Regions from separate parts of the Pseudoalteromonas sp. C8 genome, predicted to be linked through region 4. Evidence: predicted binding sites of a transcription regulator. Region 4 holds the regulator's gene; each other region holds the start of a gene.
What was found. The regulator sigma-54, encoded in region 4, starts transcription at its own class of promoters, with help from an activator protein. The targets are predictions, from matches to a motif close to GTTGGCACGNNNNTNGNNT.
Positions count from the first base shown of each region.

Region 1: a site for sigma-54 is predicted at 1,850-1,868, ahead of fliE (flagellar hook-basal body complex protein FliE). Genes of this name have one in related genera too.
Region 2: a site for sigma-54 is predicted at 2,881-2,899, ahead of fliS (flagellar export chaperone FliS). Genes of this name have one in related genera too.
Region 3: a site for sigma-54 is predicted at 2,245-2,263, ahead of GQR39_RS09240 (BON domain-containing protein). Genes of this name have one in related genera too.

Region 1 is NZ_WTKT01000021.1:31,357-39,309, forward strand. It holds gene GQR39_RS17220 (ATP-binding protein) at 1-288, shown strand, start outside; gene GQR39_RS17225 (sigma-54 dependent transcriptional regulator) at 285-1,751, shown strand; gene fliE (flagellar hook-basal body complex protein FliE) at 1,908-2,240, shown strand; gene fliF (flagellar basal-body MS-ring/collar protein FliF) at 2,261-3,976, shown strand; gene fliG (flagellar motor switch protein FliG) at 3,969-5,009, shown strand; gene fliH (flagellar assembly protein FliH) at 5,013-5,819, shown strand; gene fliI (flagellar protein export ATPase FliI) at 5,838-7,172, shown strand; gene fliJ (flagellar export protein FliJ) at 7,172-7,618, shown strand; gene GQR39_RS17260 (flagellar hook-length control protein FliK) at 7,708-7,953, shown strand, end outside.
Region 2 is NZ_WTKT01000021.1:22,631-30,583, reverse strand. It holds gene GQR39_RS17220 (ATP-binding protein) at 1-52, opposite strand, end outside; gene GQR39_RS17215 (DNA-3-methyladenine glycosylase I) at 185-778, shown strand; gene GQR39_RS17210 (sigma-54-dependent Fis family transcriptional regulator) at 1,116-2,552, opposite strand; gene fliS (flagellar export chaperone FliS) at 2,996-3,397, shown strand; gene GQR39_RS17200 (hypothetical protein) at 3,406-3,720, shown strand; gene fliD (flagellar filament capping protein FliD) at 3,815-5,248, opposite strand; gene GQR39_RS17190 (flagellar protein FlaG) at 5,310-5,732, opposite strand; gene GQR39_RS17185 (flagellin) at 5,884-7,278, opposite strand; gene GQR39_RS20430 (flagellin) at 7,587-7,953, opposite strand, start outside.
Region 3 is NZ_WTKT01000008.1:1,404-9,356, forward strand. It holds gene suhB (inositol-1-monophosphatase) at 1-570, opposite strand, end outside; gene GQR39_RS09230 (VOC family protein) at 847-1,263, shown strand; gene GQR39_RS09235 (LiaF domain-containing protein) at 1,308-1,970, opposite strand; gene GQR39_RS09240 (BON domain-containing protein) at 2,299-2,865, shown strand; gene GQR39_RS09245 (YqaE/Pmp3 family membrane protein) at 2,938-3,096, shown strand; gene GQR39_RS09250 (hypothetical protein) at 3,476-3,982, shown strand; tRNA gene GQR39_RS09255 (tRNA-Ile) at 4,230-4,306, shown strand; gene GQR39_RS09260 (5-carboxymethyl-2-hydroxymuconate Delta-isomerase) at 4,626-4,955, opposite strand; gene GQR39_RS09265 (CreA family protein) at 5,163-5,648, shown strand; gene GQR39_RS09270 (hypothetical protein) at 5,684-6,457, shown strand; gene GQR39_RS09275 (LysE family transporter) at 6,469-7,107, shown strand; gene GQR39_RS09280 (gamma-glutamylcyclotransferase family protein) at 7,134-7,628, shown strand; gene GQR39_RS09285 (serine hydrolase) at 7,644-7,953, shown strand, end outside.
Region 4 is NZ_WTKT01000001.1:323,820-331,772, forward strand. It holds gene GQR39_RS01475 (KpsF/GutQ family sugar-phosphate isomerase) at 1-314, shown strand, start outside; gene kdsC (3-deoxy-manno-octulosonate-8-phosphatase KdsC) at 315-866, shown strand; gene lptC (LPS export ABC transporter periplasmic protein LptC) at 863-1,417, shown strand; gene lptA (lipopolysaccharide transport periplasmic protein LptA) at 1,407-1,952, shown strand; gene lptB (LPS export ABC transporter ATP-binding protein) at 1,949-2,674, shown strand; gene GQR39_RS01500 (RNA polymerase factor sigma-54) at 2,744-4,243, shown strand; gene hpf (ribosome hibernation promoting factor) at 4,270-4,557, shown strand; gene ptsN (PTS IIA-like nitrogen regulatory protein PtsN) at 4,562-5,014, shown strand; gene rapZ (RNase adapter RapZ) at 5,033-5,878, shown strand; gene GQR39_RS01520 (HPr family phosphocarrier protein) at 5,921-6,193, shown strand; gene mgtE (magnesium transporter) at 6,324-7,682, shown strand; gene GQR39_RS01530 (protein disulfide oxidoreductase) at 7,739-7,953, shown strand, end outside.

The DNA of each region.
Region 1 (7,953 bases), on a different contig from region 4:
GGTGCAAAAGTAAAAATTAGCGCACAAAGAGATTTAAAAGATTTAGATATGGTTCGTATTAGTGTAAGCGACAATGGCCCAGGTGTTGATTTAAGCCAAAGCGATAAAATTTTTGAACCATTTTTTACTACAAAAAGTCAGGGCACAGGCTTAGGGCTTGCTGTAGTGAGTTCGGTTGCTAATGCACACCAAGGCCGTGTTGATGTGACTAATAATACGCATGGTGGTGCCTGCTTTAGCTTGTTACTGCCTATTAAGGCAGCATCTAAATTAGAGGGGTCATTATGAGTAACACTATTTTAGTTGTCGAAGATGACGCTGGGCTTCGTGAAGCCTTAATAGATACCCTTGAAATGTCGGGCATTGAATGTGTTGCAGCTAACAGTGCTGAGCAAGCAATGATATTGCTTAAAAAAGATCAATTTTCGCTTGTTGTAAGCGACGTGCAAATGGGCGCAATGAGTGGACTTGATTTACTACGCAGTATTAAATTAAACCACCCTGATTTACCTGTATTAATGATGACGGCGTACGCCACAATTGACGATGCAGTAGAAGCCATGCGCCTAGGTGCAATTGACTACATGGCTAAACCATTTGCACCTGAAGTGCTGTTAAATATGGTGAGCCGTTATTTGCCTGAAAAAGCAAAAGAAACCGACGGACCTATTGTTGCCGACCCAACTAGTATTCAATTATTGGAGCTTGCGAGTAAAGTAGCACGCTCTGATGCAAGTGTAATGGTACTTGGCCCAAGTGGTTCAGGTAAGGAAGTACTCGCTCGTTATATTCATGATAAGTCGAGCCGCTGTAATGAGCCATTTGTGGCGATTAACTGCGCGGCTATTCCTGAAAACATGCTCGAAGCTACTTTATTTGGTTACGAAAAAGGGGCTTTTACGGGCGCGATTCAAGCATGTCCGGGTAAGTTTGAGCAAGCACAAGGCGGGACTATTTTACTTGATGAAATTACTGAGATGGACTTAGGGCTACAAGCTAAGCTGTTACGCGTACTGCAAGAGCGTGAAGTTGAGCGTTTAGGGGGGCGTAAAACAATTCAGCTCGATGTACGTATTTTGGCAACCAGTAATCGTGATTTAAAAGAAGCCGTGTTTGAAAACCAATTTAGAGAAGATCTATATTACAGGCTTAATGTTTTTCCACTAATGTGGCGACCATTGTGCCAACGCCCTGGCGATATTATTGTATTGGCTAAGCATTTAATTGAGCGTCATATAAGTAAAAGCAAAGAGCCCATGGCGTATTTAGATAAAGCTGCCGAGCAAAAGTTACTGGCTCACGCGTGGCCTGGAAATGTACGCGAGCTTGATAACGTTATACAACGTGCGCTTATACTGCGAAGTGGCGATACAATAAACGAGCATGCTATTTTTATCGAAAACTTAGCGCCTAATAACTTTGTTATGGAGCCTTCATTGGCACCGGCGCAAACAGTATCGCCAACAGAAGTGGCTCACGTAAATAAAGGCGTTGATAAAAGCACGCTAAGCTCGGCATACTACGATGAAAAATTGCATGCCGAGGATGAGCCTAAACAAGGTTTACTAGCAGCAGATACCGGTAGCTATAAAGATGAGCTTAAAGACAAAGAGCATCGCATTATTTTAGAAACCCTTGCACGTTGCCAAGGTAAGCGTAAAGACGTTGCCGAAACGTTGGGCATAAGCCCACGAACTTTACGTTATAAACTAGCGCAAATGCGCGATTTAGGTATTTCACTTCCTGCATAACCTCCTATAAACCCTAAGTTTGCGCTGCGAACTTAGGGTTGTCAAAACTCTGACTCACATAATTTAAAGCTAACTGCATGTATTTTAACAATTAATTATTTGGCATGTTTTGTGCTTTATTACTTGTAAGAGTTCACTGCGTGTCAGAGATAAATTATGAAAATTCAAAACAGTGCTGTATTTCAAGAAATGCAATCAATGGCTTTAGAAGCCGGCCGTAATAATCAAATAAATAAATTGCCGACTCAAGTTCAGCCTACTTCTACTTCCCAGTTTGGCGACATGCTAAGTGATGCACTAAATACAGTGCACGGTTTACAGCAAGATGCAGGTCAAAAAGTAAAAGCGGTTGAAATGGGTGATCGAAGTGTATCGCTTGCTGAGGCGATGATTGCTTCTCAAAAATCGTCAGTTGCTTTTGAGGCTACAGTACAGGTTCGTAATAAACTTGTTGAAGCTTATAAAGAAATCATGAACATGCCTGTTTAATTAGGTAGTGGAGAATTATTGTGGCGCAATCTAACCAATCTACAGACCTAGCACTTGCTGGCGGCGGTATCGACCAAAGTGGTGGTGATGATCAACAAGAACAAAAGTCAGGCTACTTAAGTGCTTTAAATGGTGTTGATGTATTGCGCCAAGTAACATTGGTTATAGCATTGGCTATTTGTTTAGCTATCGCGATTTTCATTATTATTTGGGCTCGTCAGCCAGATATGCGTCCGTTAGGTAAAATGCAAACTGAAGAGCTTATTCAAACGCTTGACTTTTTAGATGCGCAACAAATTGAATATCAACTAGATGGCAACGTTGTATCGGTTGATGAAAGCGAATACCAAAATATTAAATTGTTAATGACCCGCGAAGGATTAGAGCAAGGGCCAGCGTCGGGCTCTGACATAATTATGCAAGATATGGGCTTTGGTGTAAGCCAACGCTTAGAGCGCGAACGCCTAAAACATGGCCGCGAGCAACAACTTGCCCGCACCATTGAAGAACTTAACAACATTACTCGCGCCAAAGTATTGTTAGCCATTCCTAAAGAAAACGTATTTGCCCGCAGAGAAAAAAAACCATCAGCTACAGTTGTATTAACGCTTAAGCGTGGTCGCTCACTCGACCGTGAAGAAGTAGACTCTGTTGTTGATATGATTGCCTCGGCAGTACAGGGTTTAGAGCCTATGCGAGTTACTGTTACCGATCAAAATGGTCGATTACTAAATTCAGGTTCGCAAAGCTCATTAGCAGCACGCTCTCGTAAAGAATACGATTTAGAACGTAAGCGCGAACAAGAGTATCTTGAAAAAATAGACAGTATTTTAATACCGGTTGTTGGGCTTGCAAACTATACAGCTCAAGTTGATTTGAGTATGGACTTTAGCTCGATTGAGGAAACTCAAAAGCGTTATAACCCAGACCTACCAGCGGTTAGAAGCGAAACCACATTTGAAGAAAATAACATTGGCGGCCTAGCTGTTGGTATTCCAGGTGCGCTTACAAATCAGCCACCGTTAAACTCGAACATTCCTGAGGTTGCGGGGCAAGGTGGTGCAGGCACTGCTACTTCTCCAACACGCAGCCACAAAGAAGCTACACGTAATTATGAACTCGATACAACCATTTCGCACAAGCGCCAGCAAAGTGGTGTAATACGTAGAATAAGTGTGTCTGTTGCTGTTGACTACATTGCTAAAGTGGGAGAAAACGGTGAAACAACCATGACTCCACGCTCGGTAGAGGCATTGTCAAATATTCGTCGCTTACTACAAGGTGGTGTAGGTTTTGATATGCAACGTGGTGATGCACTTGAAGTCGTAACAGTGCCGTTTGTACGTGAAGAAACAAATTTAGCAATAGAAGTGCCACTGTGGGAACAAGACTGGTTTATGAAAATGGCCCGCCTTGTATTAGGCGCCTTAGTTATCATTGTATTGATAATGGCAGTAGTAAAACCAATGCTTAAACGCTTAATTTACCCAGACGATACACTAGAAGAATACGACGAAGATGCATTAAGTTCGGGCGTAGATATTGGCGACAACACGCTTGATATGCTAAATAAAGACTTTGATTCTGCTTCGGTTGGTTTCTCAAGTGATGGTACACTGCAGTTACCGGATTTACATGGTGACGAAGATTTACTTAAAGCAATTCGTGCCCTTGTAGCTAACGAACCAGAACTATCATCACAAGTAGTCAAAGCGTGGTTAACAGAAGATGACTGATCAAGAACAAAAACAACTCCCGCCAGCCTTTGATGTTGATAAGCTAGATGGGGTAGATAAAGCCGCTATATTACTTTTGAGTTTATCAGAAGAAGATGCCGCGCAAATCCTTAAACACTTAGAACCTAAACAGGTGCAAAAAGTGGGTATGGCGATGGCTGGGTTACAGGACTTATCACAAGCTAAAATAAGCGCTGTACACAACTTGTTTATAGAACAAATTCAAAGCTTTAGTACCATTGGTTTTCAGTCAGAAGACTTTATTAAAAAAGCGCTTACAGCAGCCCTTGGTGAAGACAAAGCTGCTAGCCTTATTGACCAAATTGTTATGGGCTCAGGCGCTAAAGGCTTGGATTCATTAAAATGGATGGACTCTAAGCAGGTAGCGAGCATTATTCGCAATGAGCATCCGCAAATTCAAACCATTGTATTATCATATTTAGAGCCAGAACAGTCAGCTGAAATTATTTCTCAGTTTCCTGAAAAAGTACGCTTAGATTTAACCATGCGTATTGCAAACCTTGAAGAGGTTCAGCCAGCAGCACTGCAAGAGCTAAACGAAATAATGGAAAAACAATTTGCCGGCCAAGCAGGTGCGCAAGCTGCTAAAATGGGTGGTTTGAAGGCTGCAGCAGATATTTTAAATTACCTTGATACTAACGTTGAAGGGCAGTTAATGGACTCTATTCGTGAGCATGATGAAGAGATGTCGCAGCAAATTCAAGACTTAATGTTTGTGTTTGAAAACTTAATGGATGTTGAAGACCGTGGTATTCAAGCAATCCTACGAGAAGTACAACAAGACGTACTAATGAAAGCAATTAAGGGTGCTGATGATGCACTTAAAGATAAAATACTAGGTAATATGTCTAAGCGTGCAGCCGAAATGCTTGCTGATGATTTAGAAGCAATGGCACCGGTACGTATAAGCGAAGTAGAAGCGGCGCAAAAAGAGATTTTATCGACAGCGCGTCGTTTATCTGACTCGGGTGAAATTCAGCTGGGCGGCGGCGGTGGCGAGGAGTTCCTGTAAACTATGAGCAAACTCAAAGGACGCACACTTCGGGCTGATGAAGCAGATGAATTATTAAAAAACTGGGCTATTCCAGATGTAGCACCAGATGAGAGCAGCTTTGGTAATCGCTCTACGGCTTACGGCACACCGCTTAGTGAGTTGTACAAAAAAGAATTAGCCGAAGAAATGCCTATTGATGAGCCACAAGAACCAGAACTCCCTGCGCTTACCATGGTTGAGCTTGAACGCATTAGACAAGACGCGTACGAAGAAGGCCTTAAACAAGGTCATGAGCAAGGCTACATAGACGGCTTTGAAAAAGGTGTTGGAGAAGGTAAAGAAGCAGGTTACAAAGAAGGCTTAGATCAAGGTAAAACACAAGGCCTTGAAGATGTAAAACCATTAATTGAAGAGCAGTTAACAAGTTTAAAAGCCATTTTAGAGGGGCTAACTGCACCGCTAGATAAAGTGGACGAACAAGCCGAGAAGCAATTAGTACAACTAGCTAGCATGTTGGCGGAAGCTGTTATTTATCAAGAAGTAAAAACATCGCCTGATGTGATTTTACATACGTTAAAGCAAAGTATTGATTCACTTAATGCGGAGCAAGAAAAAGTACGAATCCATTTAAACCCCGAAGACTTAGAACTCATAAAAGAGAGCTACGGCGAACAAACCATTATTGATAATAACTGGCAATTAATGGCAGAGCCCACTCTTGAGCGCGGTGGCTGTGAAGTTAAAACAGCGCAATCGTCACTCGACATGACCCTTAAAACACGTGTCAAAGAAACGTTGGATAGTTTTTTGCATAATAGTGGTATCTAACTATTTTATTGGCGTGTTATGTCAACTCAACGTGCACCTTTAAGCGAACGCTTATCTCAATATCAACAACATATTAAAACCCCGGCGCCTGCTGTGGCAGGTATTTTAACGCGTGTTGTTGGCCTTACCCTTGAGGCTAGAGGCTTACGTGCACCCGTTGGTAGCCAATGTAAAATAGAAACTATGAACGGCTTTGTAGACGCTGAAATAGTCGGTTTTAACGATCAAACTTTGTACTTAATGCCTAACGACCACATCTCTGGTGTATTACCTGGTGCGCGTGTTATTCCTCAAGTAAATAATTTAGGTTTGCCTGTAGGGATGAGTTTATTAGGCCGCGTGGTGGATGGTTTAGGGCGACCGCTAGATGGCTTAGGTAAAATTAATGCTGAGCATCATTTAAAGTTTGCGCAAAATACTATAAACCCGCTTTCAAGAAGACCAATCACTAAGCCTATGGATGTAGGTGTGCGTGCTATTAACTCGGTTATCACAGTAGGGCAAGGCCAGCGTATGGGCTTATTTGCAGGCTCTGGTGTGGGTAAATCAGTACTTCTCGGTATGATGACCCGAGGTAGCGAAGCTGATGTAATTGTTGTTGGCTTAGTGGGGGAGCGTGGCCGCGAAGTAAAAGAATTTATTGAAGAAATACTCGGTGTAGAAGGGCGTAAACGTTCAGTTGTTGTCGCAGCGCCTGCTGATTCATCACCACTTATGCGTTTAAAAGGCTGTGAGAGCGCCGTAACTATTGCAGAGTATTTTAGAGATCAGGGTTTAAACGTATTATTGTTACTCGATTCGGTAACACGTTATGCAATGGCACAACGTGAAATTGCACTTGCTGTTGGCGAGCCGCCCGCTACAAAGGGTTATCCGCCTTCAGTGTTTGCTAAATTACCTGCGCTGGTGGAGCGTGCTGGTAATGGCGGTGAAGGGCAAGGTTCTATTACCGCCTTTTTTACGGTGTTGAGTGAAGGCGATGATATGCAAGATCCTATTGCTGATGCAGCGCGAGCTATATTAGATGGCCACATTGTACTATCGCGTGATTTAGCTGACAGTGGGCACTATCCCGCTATAGATATTGAAAAGTCGATTTCGCGTGTTATGCCTCAAGTTGTTTCTGAGCCGCATATGCAACAAGCCCGAGTGCTTAAACAAGTGTATTCAATGTATCAACAAAACAAAGACATGATTACTTTAGGCGCTTATCAAAAAGGGACCGATCAAATGCTCGACCAAGCTATAAATATGATGCCAAGAGTGAATGCATTTTTACAACAAGGTATGCGAGATGTCATTAGTTACGATGATGGTCTGCAAGGTCTTGCTCAGTTACTAGGACAAGCATAATGGCCAAAAACAAACTCGATTTATTGCTCAAAATTGAAAATGATAAAGAAGAAAATTTGCGCATGAGTTACTTACAAGCTAATCAAAACTTGCAATCGAATCAACAAAAGTTACAAGGTTTAAACAATTTTAGACTTGAATACTCTCAGCAGTTACACCTAAAAGGTAAGTCGGGTTTATCTAGTGCAGGGTTTGGTCAGTACCATGCTTTTATAGCTAAAATTGAAGAGGCAATTCGCCAACAAGCAAGTACCGTAAATACCGCTAAGCAAGTTGTTACTCAACGCAAAACTCTATGGCTTAAGCAGCAAATTAAAGCTAAAGCAGTTGCCAAATTAATCGAAAATCAAAAACTTAAAGCAAATGCGTTAATGGCAAAAAATGAGCAAAAAATGTTAGATGAATTTTCAGCTAATCAGTTTTTTCAACGTCGTAAAGCTTTGTAATTCAGGCACGTTAATTGCTTTGTTACTTAGTGGAATTCAACTTTTGGCGGTATGCGGTGGCATATTGCCGTAATGGTATTAGGTGATTTATGGCGATGAATAACATTTCGTTTTTAGTTTCTTCTGAAAAAGATTCACTATTAGCTTTTAAAGACAATAGCTTAGCTAATGGCGAAGGAAATTTAGGCGATGAATTTTTAAGTCAGCTAAACGAAGCGCATAACTCTATGGAGCCATTGCTTAAAGGCAATAAAAATCCCGATGCCGAAAATTCGATTGCCATACCTAAGCATAAACAGCCAGAAGAAAATGAAAATCTGAGCGTAAAGCTAGAT
Region 2 (7,953 bases), on a different contig from region 4:
TATACTGATTTGCAGAAAAATACTGTGGTTTAAGCACGCTAGCAAGGGCCATAATCAAATCTCGAATTGATGTAGATACATGTCTAAATGCACGATTTATACCAAAATTTATTTACATACTTATCATTAAGTTACATCAATAATTTGAGCGACATAAAAATGACGCACGCAAAAAGGAATAATAATGAGTGAGCAAATAAAGTGCCGTTGCCCGTGGCTCGACACTACTAAACCCGACTACGTTATTTACCATGATGAAGAATGGGGCGTCCCCCTTTATGATGATACAAAGCTGTTTGAATTTATCACTCTTGAATCCGCACAAGCCGGCTTGAGCTGGTACACAATTTTAAAAAAACGCAGCGGTTATAAAAAAGCATTTGCTAATTTTGATGTAAAAAAAGTAGCACAATTCACACAAGATGATATTGAAAGATTAATGCTTAATGAGGGTATTGTGCGCAATCGCTTAAAAATTGCGGCAACCGTCAATAACGCTAAACGCTTTATAGAAATACAAAAAGAATTTGGAAGTTTTAGTAACTACCAATGGCAGTTTGTGGGTAATAAGCCGATTATAAGTAATTTAAATAACGTTGAGGACTACCCAGCAATTACAGAGGCATCAACCGCATTTGCGAAAGATTTAAAAAAACGGGGTTTTAAGTTTTTAGGCCCTACAACGGTTTACGCTCATATGCAGGCCTGCGGTATGGTTAACGATCACAGTAATGATTGTTTTAGAAAAGAAGAAATTATTAAGGCTTTTAGTGGGTAAGTGATTTATAACCATAAAAGTGATTTGTTCACAAAGAGGTTAAGAGACGCTGCGCTTTAGAGAAGTGACGCGTAAGTTGACTATGGTTTCTCATTTACCTTCGTTTTTCTCTTTGTGAAATAACGTTTTATTTAAATGATTAAAAGTCTTGTTTTTCACGCGAGCAAGTCTAGCGTCTACAACAAAAGTAAAAACCGTGTAGGTGCGAATTTACTTCGCGCCCTTGCTAATATTTTTAAGTAAAGTGCGGTATAAAACCGCACCTACAAAACGAGGGGTTATTTATCTACTGTGTTTGGCCAATTTATAACTAAACACCGACAGCTGCTTTTAAACCTTAATCTCTTGAAAGATTATACTTTTTCATTTTCTCAACGAGTGTTGTTCTGCGAACACCTAATATTTCGGCTGCGCGAGCTACAACGTAATCATAGCGCTCTAACGCTTGGGTTATTAAGCTAATCTCAAGCTCTGCTAAATAATCTTTAAGTTCAATACCATCATCAGGCAATAGCCCACTACCCGTTTGGCTAAACTCAGCATCTGGCTCACTTTCGTAATCGCTAAAACCGGTGCTAAATATGTCGTTAAAAGCGTCTTTTTCCATTAACTCTTCAGGGTATTCTGGCTCGTAGGCTTCAACTTCAATGTAACGATATTTATTAGGTAAATCGGGAATATCAACCACTTTTTCAGGAAACATAATAACCATACGTTCCACTAAGTTAGCAAGCTCACGAATATTACCAGGCCAAGCATGTTCTTTTAAGCTCTCAACTGCGCGCTCGGTAAACTTAGCGGTAGAACCTGTTTGGTCGTTAACACGGCGCATTAACTCTTTTAAAAGCAGCGGAATATCATCAGCACGTTCACTCAGCGATGGGTTTTCGATAGGAAATACATTTAAGCGATAATATAAATCTTCCCTAAAACTGCCCTCTTCAATCATTGTTTCTAGGTTACGATGCGTGGCTGCAATAACGCGTACATCAGCCTGAATCGCCTTTGTACCACCAACACGTTCATAACTGCGTTCTTGCAATACTCGCAGCAACTTAACTTGCATTTGCAGTGGCATATCGCCTATTTCATCTAAAAATAGCGTCCCGCCTTGAGCTAGTTCAAACCGCCCTTTTCGAGCCGATATAGCACCAGTAAACGCGCCTTTTTCGTGGCCAAATAGTTCACTTTCGAGCAGCTCAGCCGGAATAGCACCACAGTTAACTGGTACAAACGGTCCATTAATACGCTTTGAAAGCAAGTGTACATTACGGGCAACCACTTCTTTACCTGTGCCTGATTCGCCTAAAATTAAAACATTAGCATCGGTTTTTGCCACTTGTTCAATTAAAAAACGCACATCTTTAACCGCATCGGTTTCACCAACAAGTCCGTCAAAGATTTTATGCGGTTTAGTATGCTTATGCTCATTAGGCAACATACGCTGATACTGCTGGCAATCGTGAAGTAACTGAGTTGTCACTTCATGACTAAATGGCTCGCAAATAAGCCCCACCACATTAGCGATACTTAATAATGGTTTTAGCGTTTCGCCAATTAATAAAAAGGGTAGAGTTGGATAGCGTTTAATTAAGCTTTCGTGGTCAAGTGATTGCAACGCTCCTAAAATAATCATGCATTCTTGCTGCTGATATTTTTTGCATTCTTGTTCAAAGCAGTCTTCGCTTAATAGTTCAGCAGATTCACCAATAAAGCCAAGTGAAGCATTTAATCCTATTGCGCGGTTGTTATTATTATCTAAAATCAAGATCATATTTAGCGAGCCGTACTTTCACTAATTTGTATAATTAGTTAAATTGTAAGCCAGTTCAGCATGGATGCAAGCAATAGCGGCAGTTTTTTGACATTAACGCCAAAAAATAGACGGACTAGTTAAGTCAATAATACTTAATAGTTAATCATTAAGTATGATTTGTAGTTTTAACTTAGTTATTACTCAGCGATTACTTAACGATTACCTAAATACAACCTAGCCTTAAAAATTAATTTACTCAGCAATAAAAATGCTATTGTTAGTAAATAAACTCAATTATAAATTTAAGTTGAAGTTAAAAATGCCGATACATAAATAAGCGAAAATGCTTGGCATTAATATTGCTTTATTCTTATAGAAGTATAAAAGCTATATTGATTTTTTATATAAGTTTTTATAATAGCTTTCACATAATTTTATTGCTTTAAATTTTAGGATTTTCCATGGCTCACATCTCAGTAAAAAAATACGGTCAAGTTCGTGCTAGTAGCATTGCCGAAATGACTCCTTACGAACAAATAAACCTTATATTTAGTAATATTATTGGCCGCTTAGCAGCAACAAAAGGGTTTATTGAGCGCAAAGAAATAGCTAAAAAAGGTGAGAATATTTCAGCTTGCATTTTATTGCTTGGTGCTCTGCAAGATGCACTTAATTTAGAGGTAGAGCAAGACCCTAGTATTTCTAACAATTTATTGGCACTTTACGACTACTGCCAACGCCGCTTAACGCAAGCTAACTTACACAACGACATTGAAGCAATTACTGAAGTATCAAGTATTGTTAAAGAAATTAAAGATGGTTGGAATAACATTCCGCTAGATCAACGCAGCCCTGCGGTTTAATTTAAATTATGGACTCGCCAACACCTTCAGAGCCACTAACTAACTACTCTGAGATCATACAAACACTGCTTAGTAAAATTGAAGTGTTAGTAAATGATGATAATGCAGACGAAGCTCCGCCTTTTTTAGACACTTTAAATGCTGAACTAAAGCAATGGTGTGAAAGCAGTGAAGGCCCAAGCGCAGAGCAATTAGAATTAATTCAGCTTCGTATAAATACTATTTTAGTAAAAGCAAATAGCGCTAAAAACGAATCGTCAAAAGCAATTATTAAACAAAAAAAATCTGGTAAGGCAATTAAAGCTTATAAAGCAGCCAATTAAAATTAACCTCAAACAGTAAATATAAAAAACCGTTATAAATAACGGTTTTTTTATGTTTTTGGTTTAGCTATTAAAACTATATGCTATTTATATATTAAGAGTTATCTCGTACAACCCCAGGCATATTTTCCAGCTGAGCTTGAACATACGTACTGGTGTTATTAAGGCTCGCCACTAATAAATCCATCGCATTATATTGAGCATACAACCTTGATGATAGCGACTCCATTTTACTGGCAAGGTCCAAGCGCTGGTCATCTATGTCATCAAGTTGGTTTGTTTTACTGTCAATTCTGTTTTGAATAATACCGTCGGAATCGGTGTAAAAGCTTAACTTTTCGTCAAACGATTGTGCAAAGCCATCGTCATCATCACCTACAAAAAACTGCTGAACTAAATCTACATCGCTTGCTATTTTTTCATTGAGTGTTTCTGTATTTAGCGTTAAAACACCGTAGCGGTCTGTTTCTACACCTAATTGCGAAAGCGATAGTGAGTTGCCATCACCTAAATCAACGGGATTTGTTATTTCACTACGAAGCTTTGACATAACTCCTCTAAGTAATGAGTCTCCTGCCATAACCCCCGCGCTACCTTCGCCAGACGCACCTAATGTATTACTAAGCTCTAACAACTCGTTGTAACTTGAAATAAAACTATTTAAACCTGTTTTAATATTATTATTGTTTTCGGTAACCGATATGTCGCTTAAGTCGTCGTCAGTGGCATGCAACTTTTTGGCGGTAATATCCACGCCATCAATCACATTACTAAATTCATTAGTATTGCTTGATACAGTTAACGTGCCATCAATCGTTATTTGTGCATTTTGTGCAGCATTAACTTGCGTTAAATTAGTTGTGTGGTTAGCAGGGTCTGCGTCTGATACATCATAAGCTAATCGAGAAAGTCCGCCTGTATCAGTATTACTGCCGTCATCGTCTTGTACGGTAATTGTAATTGCGTTGTCTTCACCGGTTTCTTTACTAGTAAGTACTAAATGCTGACCGGTATCACTGGTAATTATAGTTGCAACTACAGAATCATTGCTATCACTGCCAGTAAAAGGACCGTTATTAATTTGGTCTCGTAAATCTTCTAACGTATTTGTAGCCGATAAAACAGTAGAAAAGCTATTTTCGCCAGAACCTATCGTAATTACGCCAGCCCCAATTGCTTCGTCTGCGGCAAATGCAGGGGATGATAACTTATGAGCCTGTGCTAATGCGTCTACTTTTACATTGTAACTGCCTGGCTGAGCGTCTTTATCTGAACTAATAGATATAAAATCATCATTACCCGAAGCGGTGCGCTTTTGATAATTATCACTATCTCCCAAAGCTTCCATTGACGTTTGTACTTTTTCAAGCGCAGACTTGAGTGCACCAACGGCTGAAATATCTGTAGTTAATTTGCCTTCAGTAGTATTTAAACGAGCTTCAGCAGGGGCTTGCTCAGCATTAACTAGCGCATCAACAATGTCTGCTACCGCTAACCCTGAGCCTAAACCATTAAACGTAATAGACATACCTTACCTCTTTAAATACTCAAAAATAAACTAACTCAATATTAGTAATGCAAACTACCGGTTAAACTGTTTGGTCAATTAAAATACCTGCCGATTCCGACAATTTAGAAACCAAACTTAATACTTCTTCAGAAGGGTACTGCTTGATAACTTCGCCGCTGTCTTTATCGAGTACTTTAATAACATCACGACCTGAATCTTCATCAACTTTAAATTGCAAACTACGGTTCATTTCGCCCATAAAGTCCTGCAATTGTTGCGCCATTTTTTCTAGCTGTTCACGCTCTAACGGCTGAGCAGTTACTTCTTGATTGTTATTATTGTATTGATTTTGCTGTAATCGTTGTTGATTTTGTGTATCAGCTTGCTTTACATCGTCAACGGCACGTTCAGTTAGCGGACTAGCCGCTTGAACAACTACTTTATGTTCACCCACTAGTGGAGTTGGTAATGTAACTTCTGCATTGGAATTAATAGTATTCATAACAGATTCCTATTTCTAACTTAATTAAATCAACAATAGCTTAGTTTATACCCTTAAACCACAAAAGGAGGTAGCTAAAGCCACCTCCTTTTTTGTAAAACTAATACTGACTTTATGTACTAGCTAACCATTAAGCTATTACTTTAACTTATTAACCTAATAAGCTAAGTGCTGCTTGTGGTAACTGGTTCGCTTGCGACAAAATTGACGTACCTGCTTGTTGCAATATTTGGTTTTTAGTCATTTCTGCAGTTTCTGTTGCAAAGTCGGTATCTTGAATACGGCTACGTGACGCAGAAACATTTTCTTGAATGTTTGCAAGGTTACTGATTGTATGACCAAAACGGTTTTGAACCGCACCTAAATCAGCACGCTGACTATCTATCTGTGCAAGTGCGTCATCAATTATAGACAGGGCATCTTGCGAACCAGTTGCTGTAGATAAGTCAATCTCATCAACACTTGCGAAAACTGCTGACGCTGTAACTTCAGTTGCACCAAAATCAGTGACCGCTAAATCTTCAGATGAAGTTAAAGTAATTCCCTCTTGAGCTGCCGCAGTGGCAGAAAGAGTACCGCCGACTGCCAGTGATACATCTGACGTAGCAGTATCCGAATCCGCAAAGTCAGCAGCAATAGTTACAGTACCCGCACCGCCCGTACCAGCAAAATCACTTAGCTCTATAGGGTCACCAGCGGCATTTGTAATTGTAATAGCCCCCGAAGACTCTGTTGCAGTGTAGCCATCTAGTGCATCTATCGCTGTTGCTAGAGTACCTTCTGAATCGCCACTTACTGAATCCCCGCCTATTTTAAATGAAATAGTACCAGTACCATCGAACTCAAAATTATCCAATGTTGCTACATTATTTTCTTTTTGGCCAACTACAGCTGACGCACCATGCACACTTGTTGTAGCATTAATTGCCTCTGCTTTTTCAGTTGCTGTTGCACCACTTGCTACAGTTACAGTGGTGCCGCCAATTACAACATCACCAGTGCCAGCACCATCAATAGTTAAGCTAGCCTTATTACCACCGATATCTTTAGCCGCAGTGCTTGTTAAACTAATTGATATTGTTTCGTTAGCATTTGAACCTACTTGGAATTGCTTAGTACCAAAATCACCATTTAGTAATTGCTGACCACCAAAAGAGGTTGTATCAGAAATTCGTGTTAACTCATCTTGTAAAGCGGTTACTTCTTTTTGTAGAGAAGCTCTGTCATCATCAGAATTTGAACCATTCGCTGATTGTAGCGCTAGTTCACGCATACGCTGTAAAATGCTAGTAGACTCTTGCATTGAACCTTCAGCAGTTTGCGCCATAGAGATACCATCGTTAGCATTTCGCTGCGCCACACCTAAACCATTAATTTGCGATGTTAAACGGTTTGAAATTTGCAGGCCAGCGGCATCATCTTTTGCGCTGTTAATACGCATACCCGATGATAAACGTTCCATAGAAGTTGCTAAGTCAGAACCTGATTGCGATAGGTTACGTTGCGCGTTTAGTGAAGATACATTTGTGTTTACTGAAATCATAATAAAACTCCTGATTACTTTCGTAATGTTGCTATTTTAATTTAACCAAGAGCTGTTACAAATGTATGCTCAGCTCCGTTCTGATTAAGTTAACGGCAGGAGGTAAATTATCTTTAGGAGTATTTTAAAAATAAATTAGTTTATTTGTTTAATAAAACGTAACCAACTGTTTTAAAATTAAAAATAGTTATTTGTTAATTTTTATAACGCATAAATTTATGCTCTAAATAATTTTTACTATCTCAAAAAACAAAAAAACGCACTTCAAGTTGAAGTGCGTTTATATAAACAGTGACTAGTAAACTAAATAATTAGCCACCCAATAAACTAATTGCTGCTTGTGGTATTTGGTTTGCTTGTGAAAGTATTGACGTACCCGCTTGTTGTAATATTTGGTTTTTAGTCATTTCAGCAGTTTCAGTCGCAAAATCTGTATCTTGGATACGGCTACGTGATGCAGATACATTTTCTTGAATATTAGCAAGGTTGCTAATTGTATGACCAAAACGGTTTTGAACCGCACCTAAACCCGCGCGCTGCTCATCAATTTGAGCAAGTGCATCATCAATTACATCAATTGCACTTTGTGAACCTAGCTCTGTTGTTAAATCAATATCTTTAACAGAATCGCCTGTGGCTGCAACAGCAACAGGACCAGCAGCGCCATCAGTTACAGTA
Region 3 (7,953 bases), on a different contig from region 4:
TAAAGCAGAACAACCTGCGCGGCGAATGTCTGCAGTGTGTACAAACAATGCTTTAAACGCTTCAGTGTATGCGTCCATGTGGTTTTTGTTTTTGAAAGGGAAGCCAGTAGCAAGTACAGTGCCTGCAAGGACCGTCGTTTTGCTAACACGTAGACGTTTGCTGTTTAACTGAGTGCCTTGTCCGCGAGACGCAGTGAAAAGCTCGCCACGAATTGGATCATAAATAACAGCTTGGTCTAAACGACCTTTAACTTTAAGTGCGATAGAAACCGCGTAATGAGGGATACCTTTGATGAAGTTAGTTGTTCCATCGATAGGATCTACAATCCATTGGTAATCATCATCCTTGCCTTTATGCTCACCTAATTCCTCACCAACAATAGAGTGAGTAGGGTAAGACTGTAAAATAGTGTCACGAATTACGGCTTCGGCTTCTTTATCAATGTTAGTTACTAAGTCGTTAGCGCCTTTTTGTTGCACTTCAACTTTTGATAAATCTTCACTTGCGCGAAGTAAAATTTTGCCTGCGTTGCGCGCAGCGCGAACCGCAATGTTTAACATTGGATGCATGGTATTACCTTTGGGTTGTAAAAGAACGTTTATATATTTCAGCCGGCGTATTTTAGCGACTTTTGACATAAAGTAAACAATAAACCCCAAATACTTATGTTTGTTTTTTATACAAGATTGAAAAGTGTATATATTTTAAAAAAATAATAATGAGCAATTAATAAGTCATTATGTTCCTTTATGTGTTTATTAAATCGAATTAATTTTAAATAACGCTTTACCTAAAGTTAGCTTGAGGTTTTATCGTGCTCCTAACTTAATTGATAGGACAACATTATGCATTTAGAGCACGTAAACTTAGTCGCGAGTGATATAGATAGCATGCTTAAATTTTATCGCGCTGTATTTCCACATTGGTCGATTAGAAGTGAGGGCAGAGGCGATTGGCATGGAAAACCAAGACGCTGGGTACACTTTGGAGATGACACGCATTACATTGCGATAAGCGATCATGGTGAGGGTGAAAACAGAAACTTATCGGGCCATCAAATTGGTTTTGCACACTTTGCTTATGTAACTAATAATTTAAGCGCAGTAGTAATGCGCTTAAATAAAGTGGGTTTTACAGTAAGCAAGCAAGGTAGCGAGAATCCTTTCAGAAAGAATGTCTACTTTATTGATCCCGCCGGGTTTGAGGTGGAATTTGTAGAGTATTTAAGTGACATACCAAGCGAGCGAAATAACGATTTATAATAAAATACCAAGCAGCACGCTAAAGTGCTGCTACTCAATTATAGTTAGCGGCTATTATTACCCGTGCCAAACTGGGTTTTTAGCTCATTTGCAAAGCTCATAAATTTTTCTTTAATTGTGCGCTTTATTTTTACTTCAACCGATCCCATAACTGCCTTTCCTTCAATATGAATAGTAGGACCTTGGCGTTTGTTAAGCGACACAGATTTATTTTCAAGACTACTTAAAATACAAAACATTTTAGACACTACATTTACATGCTCTGGTACGTAAATCTCATCACTACCAAAAATACAGTTAACGTGAATAGTTACATTTTGATGCGCAAAAATGGCATCGGTAAAATCTAGCACCACCGATCCCATAAAGTTACTCAAATATATATTCTTTGGCACGACCCACTGACCGCTTCGCTCGTTAGAGCCTAAAATGCTGCGTAATGTAAAATCATCATCACTGTTTTGTTGTGCACTATAATGTGGTGTAAATTGCGATTGTTTTTCTGCTTTATATTGCTGATCAGTATTAAGTGTTAAATCTTCTACTAAGGCTAAAAGAGCGTCGTTATTAGGTGCATCCATCGCGTTATCTAAGCGTCTCTCAAATGCATCAACAGAAATAACCCCATGACTGTAATTATAAATTAATTGATCAATTACTTGTTCGCGTACTTGCTCTATTGGGCGGTCTTCGACTTTTACAGACATGGGGCATTCCTTATTATATTTACTATTAATACAGCTCTTGATGTTTATATGCAAAGCACGCACCAAATATAATAACCTTAATTATCAATGATTTAATTTTAAATGATGTTTTATGTTTTGTTATATTAACGATAGATTAACCAAAAATGCAATTATCTAGTTATTTTCACTATTTGAGAAAGTTTTACCGAGTAGCCTGTAAATAGTTACACAGCTATAGATAGTGCCTTATCCCAAAATTACATCAAGTTATTGAAATATATATATAAATAAAGTTGGCCTAAAGCTCGCATTAGTTAAAGTGTCTTTAATCAAAAGGAGAAAGATTATGAAAACATTTAACAAATCTATTATCGCAGCTCTAGTTCTTGGTACTACGGCTATGGGTGCCCAAGCAAACAGCTGGGAAAACGAAAGTAAAGATGCTTGGATTGATGGTAAGGCAGAAACAGTTCTACTTATGAACACTAATCTAAACAACTTTGACATTAACACTGATGTAAAAAATGGCAAGGTAGTACTTACAGGTAAAGTTAATAGCGAGCTTGATAAAGAGCTAGCAGAAGAACTTGTACTTAGCCTAGATGGCGTATCTGATGTTGAAAACAGCCTTACCGTTGTTAAAAGCATGGACACAAAAGATAGAAGCAAAGACATGATGGACGATGATGATAACGACTTAACGGACGCTAAAATCACCACTGTAATCACAACTCGCTTCCTGTTTGATTCAGAAGTTGGTGGTACAGACATCGATGTTGATACCGACAACGGTATAGTAACTCTGAATGGCTCAGTAGAGTCTGAAGCTGAAAAGCAGCTAGCAGTTAAAATTGCTAAAAATGCTGAAGATGTTCGTGACGTAGTTGATAAACTATCTATTACTGCTGAATAACACAGTATAGTTAAGGCCCACTAACACTGGGCTTTACGCCTTTTTAATGCTTAATTTAAATGGAGTTTAATCATGGATATTATTCGTATAATACTTTCAGTTTTATTGCCGCCATTAGGTGTATTTTTGCAAGTTGGCTTAGGTATGCATTTTTGGTTAAATATTGTATTAACACTGTTAGGTTATTTCCCAGGGTTAATACATGCAATCTACATTATTGCGAAAAAATAATGACAGATTATATATTGTGTAAGCCGACTACTGAGGTTTAGCTAAATAAAAACTTCAGTACTGATCGGCTCACAATATCAGTTTTTAAAGTAAATATTTTTTATCAAAATCTAATTTTTAATTGACTCAAACTAAGTGATTTATTTCTTGTAACTCACTCCCAACATTCCCTCAGCCACACCTATCGTTTACTTCAATTAAGCTTTCTAACTAACAGCAGTGTTCTGATTCTGTATTGATGCCATTTAGGAAGTCTTTAACATTAGTTTGTTTATATATCTACAATACGCGATTAATTACTCTATTATTAAGTGGCAATATTACCATCACTTCTAGTGTTATCATTAAACCAAGTTTTTACGCATATTGAGGTAGCTAATTGAATATTCGACTTATACTGTCAGGCGTTGTGTCATTCGTTTTTTATTTTAGTTGGGCCTACTGGGCAAATAGTTCGGCAGATATTGCTAAATCTGTCACGTTTCAAGCTGCATTAGTACAAGGTTTGTATAGTGGATTTGTAACGCTGTTTTTTACTTTTATTTTAGAAAAGGTCGTCAACAAGTATAAGTCTAGTTATGTAACGCTTGCGTTTGTAACTCCAATTATTTGTATGTTTCATTCTAAAACACCACAAAACGTAGCAATACGACAAAGCTTCAATAATGCAATTAACTCTAGCGCCTCGTATTTAGGTAACAAAAAAATAGCAGGTGTACTTTTTGCGCCTATTATTCCGATTACTGTTCAATCGAGCTTAGTGATTATGGTGAATGTAATTAATCAGACACCTAATTTGGCACTTACAGTAGCCCCAAGCATATTTTTTACAGCCTTGTATGCCTACACATATATGTTAGCTTTACTTAAAAAAGTAGAGCGTTAAATATAAAAGACTACATGTGGGGGGAAGGTTTTTATAATTTAATGCAGAAAATATCATGGGAAATATCTTACATTTTATGCTTATACCCACCTAAAAGATTACTATTTAAGCAGTTAGCTTACTGATTGTTAAAATAAAGGTGTTTGGTAGTGACAAGCACCTAAAAAGTTTTTATACTGCAACCCGCTTTAGTCGCTCTGTGACTGAACGCTTCAAAAATTAACTGCCTAGCAGTTATATAAAAGTTGGCCCCTTAGCTCAGTTGGTTAGAGCACACGACTCATAATCGTTAGGTCCCCAGTTCGAGTCTGGGAGGGGCCACCACTTTTACAAACTTTCCAAAAATACCTACTCAAATTATTTAAAGCTACATAAATTTAATATCGTGTAATTTATTACTCTTTTTTTACCCCTAATAATAAATATAATTTAAATAAAGATAATCCATAGATTAAGCTAGGCTTTCTTAAATTTGAAAGAGTGCGAATGCACTATTAAGTTCCAGCGTTAGATCGGACGCCATTCATGCTCTGTTTTGTAAATGACAATGAGCTGCATCTGATTTCAGGATACAAAAAAAGCCCCTGTTGGGGCTTTTTACTTATTAGCTATTACTTTTATTGCTCAAAACTACAAGAGTTAACTAATTTTTACGGTATATTTCATGCTCAATATCGTAAATATTTACACTTAGGCTGTCTGATGCTCTGCAATATGTTTTTAAGCACGAAAGTAGCAGTTCGCTTAGCATTTGCTTTTGTTCAATTGAGCGCCCAGCCAATATATGTACCGCAATATGTATAAACCCTGATTTTCCTGCGCCTAGTTGATATTGCTGATAAGCAATAGCGCGCGTTTTTATGGTTTCTAACTCAAATAAATCGCTTTCAAAGGCGGTATTGTGAATTTTTTCTACGAGAACTTGTGGTAATACAGGGAGGTCTTCTGAGTGTTCAATAATAATGTGCGGCATTTAGGCGTTTCCTATTATGAGTTACTGCATGAGCGAGAGTTAATTGTATCAAATACAACAGGGTTCGCTAAACCCTGAGCTATCTAAAATCTTTACTTTAAACTAATTTAGTCGTATTTATTTTTGATGTTAGTATAAAAACATACAGGTGAACCTTCGCTTAGTAACGTAGGTGCTAAGTTACTTATATATTAATTAAGGATAAGTATGAAATTACCACAAAAATTTAAACGTTTAGTTTTACTTGCAGGTGCTGTTGTTACATTAAGTGCTTGCTCTGATGATGTTGCGTCGGTAAGTCTTGGGTTATTTACAACTAAAGATGTTGTAGTTAATTCGCAGCAAGATCCAATCCTCAAAGGCGTTACTTGTCATATTAGTCATATAGAGGCTAATTTGGACTTTTCTGACCCGTCAGATATGTCTATAGCGTGTCGTCAAACAGGGCCTATTACAGCGCAGCAACTACAAAAAATAGACCGCAGTAAATCAGGTGAGGTGATATTTAAATCATCTAAAAGTATATTATTTAAATCACTAAAAGTGCGCCGTATTTACGATGCTGAAAACCGTACCTTATTGTATTTATCGTATTCAACTAAAGAATCCAGTGGTAGCCACCACCATGCACTATCAACAGTGCCGCTATACAATACTCAAGCGTGGGATTGGGCGCTTACACAAAAAAACTAAACTGGTACCTAAACTAAAATCTAAAAGAGCACACTATGTTAGCTTTATTTAAATCAAAGCCATTATTAGAGCAGCAAGAGCAGCAATGGCTTATTGATACATTTATTTGGGCTGTAGAAAATTTTGATGCTGAGTTTTTTACAAAGCACACTCAAATAATACTGCCAACGGCCTCGTTTTTCCCCGATTCGGTATCGAGCATTGAGGAAATGGCGAGTAATGTTTTTACCCGCGTTACTAATTACGCGGGTATGAATGCATGGCCTATTCAATTAGTTGCACCTCAGCAGTTACAACCACAAGTTTTTCCGCACTTTGAATTTAGTGATGAAATACGTGGCGAAGGCAGCCACCTAATTGTGCCGCCAAGCCATAAGGTCAGTATCTCTTTTAACCCTAATCAGATTAATCAGCCACAAGATTTAGTGGCAAGTTATGCGGGTACTCTGGCCACCATACTTATTCATCACGTTGGGGTGCTACCGCCAGGCGGTAGGGAGTATTTACCACAAGCTGCCGATGCACTTGCTTGTTTTTTAGGATTTGGTGTGATGATGAGCAACACGGTGTATCAGTTTAAAGGCGGTTGTGGCTCTTGTTATAATCCATACGCTAACCGTGAAGCTAAGTTAAGTGAAACACATACGGTATTTATGCATGCCCTGATTAGTTACTTTAAAAACGATAAAGTGTCTAAAAAACATTTAAAGCCGCATTTACGTGGTCAGTTCAAAAAAGCACAAAAAGAAATTAAAGCATTGGTAAATAACTCGGCTAACCCGCTGTTATTAGCTTATTCGCCAAACTAGCAAGGATCTGCGTGGAATACTTAGATGAATTTTTACTGATTGTTATTGCTCATTTTTTTGCAGTAGCAAGCCCAGGGCCTGACTTTGCCGTAGTACTTAAGCAAAGTGTGCAACAAGGAAGGCGCAATGCATTGTGGACAAGCGCCGGTGTTGGCGCTGCTATTTTACTGCACGTTGCCTATTGCGTTTTAGGTGTTGCGCTTATTTTAACGCAATCGCCTAGTTTATTTATGGCGCTTAAGTATCTTGCCGGTGCATATTTAGCTTATTTAGGCGTACAAGCACTCAGAGCTGCAAAACCTACAGCAAGTAATGAAGGCGAGGCTGCAAAAGATGTTGAAAACAAAACCGTCCAAGAAGAATCCGTTTGGCTTGCTTTTAGGCGCGGCTTTTTCACAAATGCATTAAACCCAAAAGCCACGTTATTTTTTATGTCGTTATTTACACTCGTGATTAGCCCAACAACACCGACTAGCGTACAGATCGGTTACGGTGTGTACATGGCACTGGCTACTTGGGCGTGGTTTTCAATGCTTTCAATAATACTTTCTAGAAATAATGTAAGGGGTTTTTTCCAACAACGCGGTTATTGGTTTGACCGTGGAATTGGCGTTATTTTAATTGCCCTTGCAGTACGTGTTGTTATTTAACTTATTTAAAAAGTACAGGAGATAAAATGCCGTTATATAATTTTTCGTTTGGCTCTAATATGTCATCTAATCGTTTGTTAGCGCGCTTACCTAATGTAAAGCGTGTAGGAACAGCGGTACTTAAAGGTTACGAGCTAACTTTTGATATGCTATTTAAAGATGGCTCTGGCAAATGCAGTATTTGCCCAAGCGATAAAGAAGGCGCGCTGGTTTACGGCGTTATTTATGAGCTTAATGAAGATGAAAAAGTTATTTTAGATAGTATTGAGGGCGTAGGTTACGACTGCGTAGATATAGCCCCAACGCTTCTAACGGGTGAGACTGTAACTGCACATTGTTATATAGCTAATACCCATGACAGCGATGTACTCCCATACGATTGGTACATAAAACACGTTCATCGCGGATCACTTGAAGCGGGCGTACCAAAAGAATACAGTGATGCGATATTAAATCGCGCACAAAAAAGCGATACCAATCAAGAGCGCGCAGCAATTGAATTTGCAGTTCATCAAAAATAATAAAATAGGATTGATATGAAATTAACCAAACTTGCCGCAATCGCACTATTAGCAGGCACTACGTTTAGCAGCTGGGCACAAGTTGATACCAACAAAATTGACGAGGTAATTAAAGCGTCAATGGCACGTTTTGACGTACCCGGTATGGCAGTTGCGATTGTTGAAAACGATAAAGTGATATTTGCTAAAGGCTTTGGTGTAACTAATCTCGATACCAACAAAAAAGTAAACAAAGACACTTTATTTGGTATTGCTTCAAACACAAAAGCATTCACTACTGCGGCACTGGCAAAGTTGGTTGATGAAGGTAAATTAAGCTGGGATG
Region 4 (7,953 bases):
AAGACGCCCTCATTGAAATGTCCGCCAAAGGTTTAGGTATGACAGCCATTGTTGATGAAAATCAGCAGCTCGTGGGATTATTTACCGATGGCGATTTGCGTCGTATTTTAGAGCAAAGAATTGATATTCATACAACACAAATAGATGTTGTTATGACCAAGTCATGTACTACGGCTACACAAGATATTTTAGCCGCTGAAGCGCTTAATATTATGGAACACAAACGTATAAATGGCTTAATCGTCGTCAATGAGAAAAACCAACCTATTGGCGCATTAAACATGCAAGACCTATTAAAAGCAGGAGTGTTATAAATGCAATTTGAAGAACTCTATCAACCGCTGAGCGATGATGCAAAAGCACGCGCTAAAAAAGTAAAGCTACTTATATGCGATATTGATGGTGTATTTTCTGATGGCCGTATTTATCTTGGTAATCAAGGTGAAGAGCTAAAAGCATTTAATACAAAAGATGGTTTTGGCATTAAAGCGCTTATAAACAGTGGCTTTGAAGTGGCTGTAATTACTGGTCGTCATTCACAAATAGTGCAACAACGTATGAGCAGCTTAACCGTACAGCATATTTATCAAGGCCAAGAAAATAAGCTCATTGCCTATCAAGAATTAAAAGACAAACTCAACCTTAGCGATGAACAAATTGCTTATATCGGTGATGATGGTCCTGACATGCCCGTTATGGAATTAGTCGGCTTTGCTGTTGCAGTAAATGATGCCCATCCACTTATTAAACGTTTATCACACTATGTAACGCAAATGCCTGGCGGCTTTGGTGCAGTAAGAGAGCTCACCGACTTACTTATGCTTGAAAATGGTAAGGCATTGACTACACAAGGCACTAGTTCATGAATGCAGCGCGCATAATATTAAGCGTTTTATTCATTAGCTGTATGGTTTGGCTTTGGTACCCTTATTTTACACAAACAAATATTGTGCCTCAGACTGAGCCTGAAGTTATTGCCAAGCCTGATTACATAGCCATTGAACTCAAACAAACAGCCTATGACGAACAAGGTAAAATTAGCCACAAAGTCACTGCGGCTAAAATGGAGCTATATCAACAATTAGGTTTTACGTTTTTTGAAAAACCTATTTTTACTTTATATAACGAAAAGCAAACGTGGCAAATAAATGCAGACGAAGCAACATTATACGAAGACAAACAATTAATTTTAGAAGGCAATGTGGTTGCCAAAAACTTAACCGATAACGCCATGATAGACAAAATCAATGCTGATAATATTCAGGTAGATATAAAACTATTAACAATGCGTTCGGAGCAACCCGTTATCATCACTGGACCCAATTTAAAAATCACTGGTAAAGGCCTAGAAGCCGACTTAAAAACCGAAGTGATAAAACTAATTAACCATACGCGAACCATATATTATGACCAATAAAATATTAAAATCACTTATTATTCCTACACTTATACTAGCGTTTAATAGTAGTGCTGCAGAGCAAAACACGCAACCGACTGCAAATCAAATTTCAATAAGCGCCGATAAGCAAGAAGGTCAATTAAAAGCTAATGTCGGGATTTTTGAGAAAAACGTTGAAATTATTCACGGTAACCGCCGTATCACAGCCGACCGCTTAGAAGTACATAAACGCGATGAACTTGGTGATAATAAACAATTATTAATTGCTACAGGTAGCCCTGCGCACTTTGAAGAAAAGCAATCAGATGGCACGACTATGAGCGCCAGTGCTGACGAAGTACGTTATGATGTATCTAAGCGTTTTTTAACGCTTGTTGGTAATGCACAAGTATCGCAAGCGGGACAAAAAATAAATGCTAAAAGCATTACCTACGATATAGAGCAGCAGCTAATCAGTGCCGAAAAAGATGAAAACTCAACTGACCGCGTTCACACAATTTTAGTGCCAATCGAGACTAAAAAAAGTAAAAAAAGCGACAAAGGTCAACCATGAGCACATTAAAAGCAGAGCTATTAGCAAAGAGCTATAAAGGCCGTGAAGTTGTAAAAAACGTCGGCCTTGAAGTCAAAGCTGGCAGTATTGTTGGCTTACTTGGCCCTAACGGCGCAGGTAAAACCACCACGTTTTATATGATAGTAGGACTTGTACCTAGCGACAAAGGTAAAATATCGATAGACGATAACGATATTACTCTTTTACCTATGCATAGTCGTGCTAGATTAGGCATTGGCTACTTACCGCAAGAGTCTTCAATATTCAGAAAGCTGACTGTTTATCAAAACTTAATGGCCATTTTAGAAACGCGCAAAGAGTTAAATAAACAAGCTAGAGAAGACACTCTCGATAAATTATTAGATGAATTTAGCATACAACACATTCGTGATAGCCAAGGTATGGCATTGTCAGGTGGCGAACGTCGTCGTGTTGAAATAGCACGTGCGCTGGCAGCAGATCCTAAATTTATATTACTGGATGAACCATTTGCAGGTGTTGACCCGATTTCGGTATTAGACATAAAGAAAATAATAGAACATCTTAAAAATCGTGGGATTGGTGTATTAATTACCGATCATAACGTAAGAGAAACCCTTGATGTTTGTGAAAAAGCCTACATTGTTTCTCATGGGGAGCTGATTGCATCAGGTACTCCAGAACACGTATTAAATGATAAAACAGTACGCGATGTTTACTTAGGCGAGCAATTTAGGCTGTAACATTTACGCCATGTCTTTAAGCATCTGCTAGTATTAATTATAACAACATAAAAGGATTGTTAGAGATACATGAGGCAATCACTACAGCTGCGCATGGGCCAGCAACTTACAATGACTCCACAGCTGCAACAAGCTATTCGTTTGTTGCAACTCAGTACATTGGATCTCCAGCAAGAAATACAAGAAGCTCTCGACAGCAACCCGCTATTAGAGGTTGAAGAAGCAGACTATTCAGAAGACGCTGCAGGTAAAAACGAGCAAAAAGCAGATACAGATGACATAACTGTTAGCGCATCTGCCGATGATGCTCCAAGCGAATACGAACAAGATAGTGGTGAAGCACTTGCAAAAGACACGCTAAGTGACGACATGGCTATGGATGTTAGTTGGGATGAGTACATGAGTGCCGCCCCAGCAGCATCATCGGGTCCGATGCCTGAAGACGAATCAATATACCAAGGCGCCTCTACTGAAACGCTCCATGAGTATTTAATGTGGCAGTTACAACTAACGCCATTTAGCCCTACAGACGAAGCTATTGCTATTGCGATTGTAGAAGCCGTCGATGATTCAGGTATTTTAACACTAAGCTGCGAAGAGATTTTAGAAAGCTTTAATCAAGAAAACGAAGATGATAACGAAGTCGAACTTGATGAAATTGAAGCTGTATTAAAACGCATCCAACTGTTTGATCCTGTTGGTATTGCTGCACGTAGTTTACAAGAGTGTTTGTGTATTCAGCTTAACCAGTTTGACAAAGAAACACCTTACATTAATGAAACAAAAATGATTTTAACCGAGCATATTGATTTATTAGCTGCTCGTGACTATCGTACATTAATGAAGAAAACTAAGCTCAAAGAAGAAGAGCTTAAAGAAGTAATGACATTAATACATACTCTTAGCCCTAAACCTGCAGATACTATTGTAAGAGAAGAATCTGAGTATGTTATTCCTGATGTGTCAGTTAAAAAAATTAAAGGCCGCTGGGTTGTTGAGTTAAACCCAGACAGCATGCCTAAAATTCGTGTTAATAGCCAATACGCGGCAATGTCTCGCACTGTAAAATCCAGTGGTGACAGCCAGTTTATTCGCTCGCATTTACAAGAAGCTAAATGGTTTATTAAAAGCTTAGAAAGTAGAAACGACACGCTATTAAAAGTAACAAATTGTATTGTTAAGCAACAACAAGGCTTTTTTGAACACGGTCCTGAAGCCATGAAACCAATGGTTTTAAATGATGTTGCTGAAATGGTAGAAATGCACGAATCAACAATTTCGCGCGTAACAACCCAAAAGTATATGCACACACCCCGTGGTATATTTGAGCTTAAATATTTTTTCTCAAGCCATGTAAGCACCGAAAACGGGGGTGAATGTTCATCTACAGCAATCCGTGCGCTTATCCGAAAATTAATCGCAGCAGAAAACTCAGCAAAACCATTGAGTGATAGCAAAATAGCGGATATATTGGCTGAGCAAGGAATTAAAGTAGCGAGACGTACAATCGCAAAATACCGCGAATCTCTGGCTATTCCACCGTCAAATCAACGTAAAAGTTTGATTTAAGACGCAAAAAAAAGAGGGTAATGCTTATGCAACTAAACTTAACTGGTCGTCACGTAGAATTAACCGATTCACTAAGAGACTATATTAATACCAAATTTGCGAAGCTAGAAAGACACTCTGATCATATTAATAATGTTCATGTCATTCTCGATGTAGAAAAATTAAATCAAAAAGCAGAAGCCACCATACACGTAAGCGGTGCTGAGTTATTTGCCTCTACAGAACATCAAGATATGTATGCCGCCATTGACTCGTTGATCGACAAGCTCGATCGACAAGTAATTAAACACAAAGAGAAGCTTGCTCGACACTAATATGATGAAATTAAGCTCACTTATATGCCAGGACTGCAGCAAAGCTGCGGTCCTTTTTAATAGCAAAAAAAGAATTTTAGAGTTCATTAGCGAACTTGCTCACGACAAACTTCCGTATTTACCGCAACAAGATATTCTTAATGCTTTAATGAGCAGAGAAAAATTGGGTAGTACAGGTATAGGGCGTGGCATTGCCATTCCTCATGGAAGAATGAGCGGTGCAGAAGAGCCTTTGGCTTTAGTACTCGTTAGCGAAACTCCAATAAATTTTGATGCAATCGATAATCGCCCTGTTGATATTTTCGTCGCACTCATCGTACCAGATGGCGATAACCAGCAGCACTTAAAGACTCTAGCAACCATTGCTGATAAACTAAACAACAAAGATTTTTGTAAACAGTTACGCAGTGCAAAATCAGATGCTGAGCTTTACCAAGTTATTGTCAATCAATCATAGTTTTATAAAGGGTGTTAAATGGAGTTAATTATCATAAGCGGCCGTTCTGGTTCTGGAAAGTCGGTTGCTTTACGCGTTGTAGAAGATTTAGGTTATTATTGCGTAGATAATATTCCAGTTAACTTGCTTCCTTCATTAGTTCGCAGTGTGTCTGATAGCTATGATAAAATTGCTGTTAGCATTGATGTGCGTAACATCCCTAAACAACAAGATGAATTTAACGATATTCTTGAATACTTGCCTGGCTTTGCAAAACCTACGTTATTTTATTTAGATAGCGACGATCAAACATTGATCAAACGTTTTTCTGAAACTCGTAGATTACACCCACTATCAATTGACTCGTTGCCTCTTGATTTAGCCATCAAAAAAGAAAAAGAATTACTTGATGTATTAATCACCCGCGCCGACTTTATGATAGATACAACTGATTTAAGCGTTCATCAACTTGCTGAATCTATTCGTGAAAAGATTTTAGGTAAAAAAGATAAGCAACTGATTGTCACGTTTGAATCGTTTGGTTTTAAATACGGTATACCAAAAGAAGCAGATTACGTATTTGATGCACGCTTTTTACCAAATCCACATTGGGAACCTGAATTAAAACCTTTAAATGGGTTAGATCAACCCGTTAAAGATTATTTGGCCAATCACAGCATAGTGCAAAAATTCACATGGCAAATTCAAACATTTGTACAAACGTGGTTACCGCACTTAGAGCGAAATAACCGCAGTTATTTAACCATTGCTATTGGGTGTACAGGCGGACAACATCGCTCTGTATATTTAGCGCAAACTATCGGTGAAAGTTTTGCAATGACACATCCCAATGTGAAAATTCGCCATCGCGAACAAGAAAAATAATATAGCTGAATAATCACCTGTTCAGCTTAGGTAGAGTAAGTTATGCATTGTGAAGACACTTTTTTAATAAAAAACAAATTAGGATTGCACGCCAGAGCAGCCACCGTACTTGCCCAATTAGCAGTGCAGTTTGATGCGACAATTACATTATTTCAAGATGACAAAGAAGCCGCAGGCGATAGCGTACTTGCACTAATGTTACTTGAAAGTAGCCAAGGCAAAGAAGTAAAAGTTGTATGTAAAGGCCCCGATTCTGAGCAAGCTTTACACGCTGTTGGAGAATTAATAGCACAACGTTTTAATGAACAAGAATAAACAGTTATAAAAATAATGCTCGCATTACTAATGCCCCAACTAAAACAGATATATAAAATAAATACGGTTAGTGACGCCAGTTAACTCACCTCTCCCCATAAAGTAATATAAAAATTTATAAAGGACGCCAATGCCTGAAGCTTTTGAACAAGATTACCCACTACAGCAACTAAAACAGGTGACTAAGTCACTCAATAGTGGTCAATTTGTTCAAGTTAGGCGCATGCTCGCAAAAACAGCTCCTTGTGATACCGCATTATTATTAGAATCATCACCACATAAAATTCGCCGACTCCTTTGGCAGTTGGTTGATCCTGATGTGCAAGGCGATGTTCTTGAAGAACTCTCAGAAGATGTTCGTTTAGGCATTATTGCCCAAATGGAACCTAAGCACATTGCAGCCGCAACAGAAGATATGGGCCACGATGACTTAGGTGAAGTATTACGTAGTCTGCCGGACACCGTTTATAAAGACGTTGTTAGCGCGATGGACATTCAAGACCGTGAACGTGCAACACAAGCACTTTCGTATCAAGAGCGTTCTGCTGGCGCGCTAATGAACACCGATACGGTGACCATTCGCCCTGATGTTACGCTCGATGTTGTACTTAGATATATTAGGCTACGTGGCGAGTTACCAGAAGGTACCGATGACTTGTACGTTGTTGATAAGCATAACTGCTTTATAGGCGCTTTATCGCTGAGTACATTATTAACTAACCCGCCAGAAAAAATTGTTCGCGATTTAATGGATGAAGATTGTGAATCCATTCCAATCTCTATGGATGAAAGTGAAGTCGCGCAATTATTTGAACGTCATAATTGGATATCGGCCCCCGTAGTCGATGATAACGATCAGCTCCTTGGCCGTGTCACTATCGATGACATCGTTGACGTAATCCGAGAAGATGCTGAGCATAGTTTATTGGGCTTAGCCGGTCTTGATGATGAAGAAGATACCTTTGCGCCAGTACTAAAAAGCTCTAAAAAACGCTCAGTTTGGTTAGGTGTCAACTTACTAACTGCACTTGCAGCTGCTTTTGTAGCTAGCTTTTTTGAAGGCACTTTAGATGTTTTACCTATTTTAGCTGTACTTAACGGTATTGTCCCTTCTATGGGCGGTGTTGCAGGTAGCCAATCATTAACGCTTGTTATTCGTGGTATTGCGGTAGGCCATATAAATCAAACTAACCAACGCTTTTTAATGATGAAAGAGCTTGCTATTGGCGCGTTAAACGGTGTTTTGTGGTCGTTGTTAATAGCAGGTGTTATTGCCCTATGGCAATGGGACTTTATGCTTGGTGGCGTACTCGCCTTCGCTATGTTTATGAACTTAGTGGTGGCAGGTGTTGCTGGTGCGAGTATCCCTATTATTCTTAAAAGAATGAATATAGACCCAGCACTTGCAGGGAGTGTGGTGCTAACCACGGTGACAGATATTGTGGGTATATTCGCCTTTTTAGGTACTGCTACTTGGTTGCTGGTTTAAATTAGAAACCTTTGCAAATAACTAAAGTAAAAAACACTTAGGGTAAAGCTGCAACTATGACAACGGGTACCAAAAATAAAAAAGACACACCTAAAAAAACACCAAAACAAAAAGGCCTATCAATATTAAAAAGTGTGTTGATATATGGTTTCATATTTTTCGTAATTTATAACGCTGTAAATTGGTGGCGACAACCTGTTATGCCAGCAAATCCTCAATTACAATTAATAGATTATAAAGGGCAAAACATTGATTTGTCAGCAATGAGCCA